One region of the Ferdinandcohnia sp. GQ5 genome, then DNA from elsewhere that is predicted to be linked to it. Evidence: a T-box and tRNA genes for the amino acid it is inferred to sense, from the RefSeq annotation. Region 1 holds a T-box; the other holds one or more tRNA genes.
The links. A T-box is a leader RNA that pairs with one kind of tRNA and senses whether it is charged. The one in region 1 lies ahead of leuS (leucine--tRNA ligase), so its partner is inferred to be a tRNA-Leu.
Positions count from the first base shown of each region.

Region 2: it encodes a tRNA-Leu, which carries the amino acid that the T-box ahead of leuS (leucine--tRNA ligase) is inferred to sense. The anticodon was not compared.

Region 1 covers NZ_JCAXEW010000024.1:30,878-34,267, forward strand. The annotation lists gene leuS (leucine--tRNA ligase) at 1-2,055, opposite strand, end outside; T-box leader at 2,124-2,357, opposite strand; gene AC6CHV_RS22840 (multicopper oxidase domain-containing protein) at 2,755-3,390, shown strand, end outside.
Region 2 covers NZ_JCAXEW010000040.1:6,948-10,337, reverse strand. The annotation lists tRNA gene AC6CHV_RS26180 (tRNA-Asn) at 1-25, shown strand, start outside; tRNA gene AC6CHV_RS26175 (tRNA-Ser) at 29-120, shown strand; tRNA gene AC6CHV_RS26170 (tRNA-Glu) at 147-221, shown strand; tRNA gene AC6CHV_RS26165 (tRNA-Val) at 226-301, shown strand; tRNA gene AC6CHV_RS26160 (tRNA-Met) at 467-543, shown strand; tRNA gene AC6CHV_RS26155 (tRNA-Asp) at 771-846, shown strand; tRNA gene AC6CHV_RS26150 (tRNA-Phe) at 855-930, shown strand; tRNA gene AC6CHV_RS26145 (tRNA-Thr) at 938-1,013, shown strand; tRNA gene AC6CHV_RS26140 (tRNA-Tyr) at 1,030-1,114, shown strand; tRNA gene AC6CHV_RS26135 (tRNA-Trp) at 1,159-1,232, shown strand; tRNA gene AC6CHV_RS26130 (tRNA-His) at 1,244-1,319, shown strand; tRNA gene AC6CHV_RS26125 (tRNA-Gln) at 1,360-1,434, shown strand; tRNA gene AC6CHV_RS26120 (tRNA-Gly) at 1,458-1,532, shown strand; tRNA gene AC6CHV_RS26115 (tRNA-Cys) at 1,535-1,608, shown strand; tRNA gene AC6CHV_RS26110 (tRNA-Leu) at 1,646-1,731, shown strand; tRNA gene AC6CHV_RS26105 (tRNA-Leu) at 1,762-1,843, shown strand; gene AC6CHV_RS26100 (DedA family protein) at 1,991-2,590, opposite strand; gene AC6CHV_RS26095 (zinc-binding dehydrogenase) at 2,850-2,966, shown strand; gene AC6CHV_RS26090 (LysM peptidoglycan-binding domain-containing protein) at 3,068-3,390, opposite strand, start outside.

The sequences.
Region 1 (3,390 bases):
GATGAATACCATCAATTGTGAAATTGCCGTATTAAAATGTAATGCTTCATAGTCTTCTGTTACCTTTTTCACTGTTTGGTGATACACACGTTCAAGTGTAGTATCGTTTGAATCAGCTTTAACTTTGGATGTTAAGCTACCATTGTCATCGACAAGTAAGCGCCAGATTCGATCTAAGAAACGACGAGAACCATCTAGGCCGTTTGTTGACCAAGCAATGGAAGCATCTAATGGTCCCATGAACATTTCGTATAAACGAAGAGTGTCTGCGCCATGAGATTCAATGATGTCATCAGGGTTTACTACATTTCCTTTTGACTTACTCATTTTTTCGTTACCTTCTCCAAGAATCATACCTTGGTTGAACAACTTTTGGAATGGTTCTTTCGTTGTAACGACACCGATATCATATAAAACTTTATGCCAGAATCTAGCATAAAGTAAGTGAAGTACTGCATGCTCTGCTCCACCAATATAAATATCAACTGGCAACCATTCTTTTAATTTTTCCGGATCTGCGATGGCTTGATCATTATGTGGATCAATGTAGCGTAAATAATACCAACAGCTGCCTGCCCATTGTGGCATTGTGTTAGTTTCACGACGGCCTTTTTTGCCAGTCTTTTTATCAACTACATTTACCCATTCTGAGATATTTGCAAGCGGTGATTCACCAGTTCCGGAAGGTTTGATTTCTTTCGTTTTTGGAAGCACAAGTGGAAGTTCTTCCTCAGGAACAGTAGTCATTGTTCCATCTTCCCATTGAATCACTGGAATTGGTTCACCCCAATAGCGCTGGCGGCTAAATAACCAATCACGTAATTTGTAGGTAATTTCTTTTTTACCTAACTTATTTTCTTCTAGCCATGCAATCATTTTTGAAATGGCCTCTTCTTTATTTAATCCATTTAGGAAATCTGAATTAACATGCTCACCGTCACCAGTATATGCTTCTTTGGAAACATCACCGCCAGCTACGACTTCCTTAATCGGCAATTCAAATTTTTGTGCAAATTCATAGTCACGCTCATCATGAGCTGGAACTGCCATTATAGCTCCTGTTCCATAACTCATTAGGACATAATCGGCAATCCAGATTGGCATTTTTTCTTGGTTAACAGGGTTAACGGCATATGCACCAGTGAATACACCTGTTTTATCTTTTGCTAGATCTGTACGCTCTAAATCACTCTTACTTTTGATTTTATCTAGGTAATCACTGACTGCTCCTTTTTGTTCAGTAGTCGTGATTTTATCAACAAATGGATGCTCTGGCGCAAGTACTGCATAAGTAGCACCAAATAAAGTGTCTGGACGTGTTGTGAACACGGTAAATGTTTCTTCATGTCCATCAATTTTAAAGGTTACATGCGCTCCCTCTGAACGTCCAATCCAGTTACGCTGCATTTCTTTTAAACTTTCTGGCCAATCAAGCTCATCCAAATCCTGTAATAAACGTTCTGCATATGCAGTAATTTTTAATACCCATTGTCTCATTGGGCGTCTTTCAACAGGATGGCCACCACGTTCACTTTTCCCATCGATTACTTCTTCGTTTGCAAGTACAGTTCCTAACGCAGGGCACCAGTTTACAGGAATTTCATCTACATATGCTAAACCTTTTTCAAACAACTTTGTGAAAATCCATTGTGTCCATTTATAGTAATTAGGATCTGTTGTGTTAATTTCACGATCCCAATCATATGAAAATCCAAGTTCTTTAATTTGACGGCGGAAGGTATTGATATTTTTTTCCGTGAACTCAGCAGGATCGTTTCCAGTATCTAAAGCATATTGCTCAGCCGGCAAACCGAATGCATCCCACCCCATTGGATGAAGAACATTGTATCCTTGCATACGCTTCATTCTTGCTAAAATATCAGTAGCCGTATATCCTTCAGGGTGACCAACGTGAAGTCCCGCTCCTGAAGGATATGGGAACATGTCTAACGCATAGAATTTACGTTTTCCTTGTTCTTCAGTTGTCTTAAATGTTTTGTTCTGTTCCCAGTACTGCTGCCATTTTTTCTCGATCTTTTGGTGATTAAAACTCATAAGACTTCCTCCTTAATCAGTTACAAATGCTAAAAAGACTAATAAAAAAACAAAAAACCCCTAATCCCAAAAGGGACGAGAGGATATGTATTCTTCCCGCGGTACCACCCACATTAGTGACAAATTGTGCACTCACTTCATTCATCCTTAACGCGGATCATACGACAAGCACTAATTTGCACATTTGCAGTTCATGCTTATTGCTCAAAGGCGAGTTCATGTTCATCAACGATTGACTTGCACCACCCGTCAACTCTCTAACACGTGTGTAGAACATTACTACTCCTTTTCAACGCTTCATTAATTTTTGATTATATTCAGTATTGTATAGAATTTATATAAGAACTGCAAGTGAAATAGGTAAAATTGGGCTTTTCCACCACCATTTTACCCACATATACTTTTCCTTAAACGTATGGGTTCCAAATTTGGTTTATGAATCATAGCTCCTTTTAACAAAAAAACATGTCATTGGGACAATTACTACATGAGAAAAAAAGACAAATATGTGACTAAAAACGCCATTTTGAAAGCGTTTAAACCCTTATCACTATTGGAACAATGTTTATATGCTCACTATTCCACAAACTGTCCACAGATTAGGTCAAAATGCGTGATTAAAATCACGTTTTTAGGAATGCTCTCCGAATATGATAAAGGTGTAGAAGCAAATACCAAATATCCAAGGGGGTATTATTCATGGGCAACAAAATTAAATTGTTGGTTGCATCGATAGTTGGAACTTCAATCATTTTATCTGGATGTGGTAGTAATCAGGAGGCGATGAAGGAGGAGAAAGTAGAAGCACAAACAGCTGGTTCTGAGTCGGGCCAAGGAGAAGTAATTGCTCCTCACAATGATCTTAACCAAGGACCCGTACCTTTAAAAGTAGAAAGGGTATCAGACAATGAAGTGAATGTTGAAATGACTGCTCAAATAACAGACATTGAAATTGACAAAGGGTATCTCTACAAAGCGTGGACCTTTAACGGTGAAGCACCGGGACCTGTTGTAGTTGTAAACGAAGGTGATACAATTAACTTTACACTAAAAAATATGGATCCGGCTATTCCACACAGCATGGACTTCCACGCAGTACATGCATCACCTTCAAAAGATTTCATTGATGTAATGCCTGATGAATCTGGAACATTCTCTTACCCAGCAAATAAGCCTGGAGTATTTATGTACCATTGCGGTACAAAACCAGTTCTGTCACACATCGCAAACGGTATGCACGGAACAATCATTGTAAAGCCTAAAGATGGTTATCCAACAGATAAAGAGATTGATAGAGAATACCTTATCATTCAAAATGAATGGTACAAATACAAC
Region 2 (3,390 bases), on a different contig from region 1:
GGTTCGAATCCTACCTGCGGAGCCATTTGGAGAGCTGTCCGAGTGGTCGAAGGAGCACGATTGGAAATCGTGTAGGCGGTCAACACTGTCTCAAGGGTTCGAATCCCTTGCTCTCCGCCACTATATATATATTAAAAAAGTAAGTTGGCCCGTTGGTCAAGCGGTTAAGACACCGCCCTTTCACGGCGGTAACACGGGTTCGAATCCCGTACGGGTCACCATTATGGAGGATTAGCTCAGCTGGGAGAGCACCTGCCTTACAAGCAGGGGGTCGGCGGTTCGATCCCGTCATCCTCCACCATTTAAAAAGTTGTTTTCTATTATCGCGGGGTGGAGCAACGAGCGTTGCATCATCGAAGTTACTGCGAGTTGTCCCGACGGATAAGGCTTCTTGAATTAGCTTGCAGAGGAAGGGACAGTCAACAGCTAACTAAGTGCATAACAAAAACTATATATTTTCTATTATCGCGGGGTGGAGCAGTCTGGTAGCTCGTCGGGCTCATAACCCGAAGGTCGTAGGTTCAAATCCTGCCCCCGCAACCAAAAAAAAATGTTGACTAGAATGAAATAATATAGTAATATAATATTTGTTCCTAATCAATAGACGAAATATTCAATAAAAAAGGTCCCGTGGTGTAGCGACGAGCAAAACATCATCGAATCAACTACGAGTTGTCCCGACGGATAATCATCCTCGAATAAACTAGTAGAGGAAGGGACAGTTAACAAACGAAAGAAATTGTGCGTTGAAAGATTTAATAATTCAAAAAGGTCCCGTGGTGTAGCGGTTAACATGCCTGCCTGTCACGCAGGAGATCGCCGGTTCGATCCCGGTCGGGACCGCCATATTTAGTGGCTCAGTAGCTCAGTCGGTAGAGCAAAGGACTGAAAATCCTTGTGTCGGCGGTTCGATTCCGTCCTGAGCCACCATATTTATGCCGGTGTAGCTCAGTTGGTAGAGCAACTGACTTGTAATCAGTAGGTCGTGGGTTCGACTCCTATCGCCGGCACCATTTTTAATTTAATAGTGGAGGGGTAGCGAAGTGGCTAAACGCGGCGGACTGTAAATCCGCTCCCTCCGGGTTCGGCGGTTCGAATCCGTCCCCCTCCACCATTTAATTAGTTGCATTTTATTTTAATCTGAATAGTATATAACATAGGGGTATAGTTTAAAGGTAGAACGAAGGTCTCCAAAACCTTTGGTGTGGGTTCGATTCCTACTACCCCTGCCATTACAATAGTGGCGGCTGTGGCGAAGTGGTTAACGCATCGGATTGTGGTTCCGACATTCGTGGGTTCGATTCCCATCAGCCGCCCCATTTTATTTTATAATGTTTCTGCTGATGCGCAGCTAATTACTGGGCTATAGCCAAGCGGTAAGGCAACGGACTTTGACTCCGTCATTCGTAGGTTCGAATCCTGCTAGCCCAGCCATTTTCTTTACTTAATTAATATTTGCGGAAGTAGTTCAGTGGTAGAACACCACCTTGCCAAGGTGGGGGTCGCGGGTTCGAATCCCGTCTTCCGCTCCAATGGCGGCATAGCCAAGTGGTAAGGCAGAGGTCTGCAAAACCTTTACCACCGGTTCGAATCCGGTTGCCGCCTCCATTATTTTAAACTGAATGTAAGTGCTTTTTTATGACTTGCCGGGGTGGCGGAACTGGCAGACGCACAGGACTTAAAATCCTGCGGTAGGTGACTACCGTACCGGTTCGATTCCGGTCCTCGGCATCTTCTGATGTCTTTTTTCTTTCTATATACGCCGGTGTGGCGGAATTGGCAGACGCGCACGACTCAAAATCGTGTTCCTTCTGGAGTGTCGGTTCGACCCCGACCACCGGTATCACAAAAACACTTCTCATTTGATGAGAAGTGTTTTTTTTGCGTTTAAACCAGAATTATCAGTAGAATAGAGAGTTTTCATTTTTTCATTTATTAGTATCAACTTGACTCCTACTTTAAAGGAGCAGCCAAAACAAATTAGTTGCATTCACCGTACCAATTTTCTTTTTCGCCATTTTGTAAATAGATAAATCACTATCATCCCACACAAAATTAGTAAGATCACCTTCATAAATTGTTCAATCCAAGTGAAAACGAACTGCCATTGGTTCCCGAATATAAAACCGATTCCGATGAAAAAGGATACCCATAACAGGGAACCTGAATAAGCATAAAGCGCAAAAGTGCGAAAGGGTACCTGAATGATTCCTGCAAAATAGCTATTGAACTGTCTCACACCGGGCAAGAAGAAACCAAATAATAGCATTTTGTTTCCATATTTCTCATAAGTTTTTCGTGTTTTCTTAATATGTTTTGGCTTCAGAAACAACCACTTTCCGTATTTTTCAATTAGTGTCATCCCAAACTTGTTTCCAATCCAATAGGTAGTAGTTATTCCTAACACGGAACCAGAGTATGCGGCAGTAAGAGCGGGAAGAAGCTTAAGTACGTGCTTGTACGATAAATAACCGGTGTATGCAAGTGTTGAGTTGCCAGGTGGAATCGGAGAAGCAATTAGTTCTAAAGGTAGACCAATTAACAACACAAAATATCCATATTGAGCAAATAAGCGTTCAACAATTCCCATTATCCTTCCTCATTCCTGAGTTTTTGCGAGAGTCAAATTAATCCGATAAAATTAGCGTTTGTTAACAATCAAACTTTATACGTAAACGATGTTTAAAATAGAGAGAATTGTCCTATGTGAAACATTGATAGCCGTTGTAACTTTACATGCTGGGAAAGTATAAAGATGGATAAGTTGCTTATTTCGAAAGGAAGAAATGGAACTACTTTCATGAAGAACTTAAAACTGAAATGGAGTTATGTCATGAAAGAAATTCTTGATGAAAGAGCTTATTGAAGATGGAAAGGTAAAACCAGTTATTGATAGAAGTTTTTCCTTACGTGAGGTACCAGAAGCATTTCGAAATTTGAAAAAGGACATTCACAAGGGAAAGTAATAATAGAGATTTAAAATGAGAGAAGGGTTTGGGTTATCATTCTTAAATGTAGTCCGAAAAAAAGGAAGTCAATTCCTAAGAACTGACTTCCTCAAAATCTTTTAATAAAACCTCTTAAACCCTTCAAAATGTTTTTTCCAGTAAGAGTCATTTACATTCGAAATGACAACTCCGTCATTTGAAGCATGAATGAATTGATTGTTACCAAGATAAATCCCGACATGAGAAATACCAGATTTATAAGTTCCCTGGAAGAATACTAAATCTCCAACATTAGGTGTATTCACATAATAAGAGCGCATATGGTAACCCTCGCTTGAATAACGAGGAGTATCTAATCCTGCTGACTTATAAGCATAGTAAATGAATCCACTGCAGTCAAATCCATTTGGAGTAGATCCACCCCATGCATAGCTGATGCCTA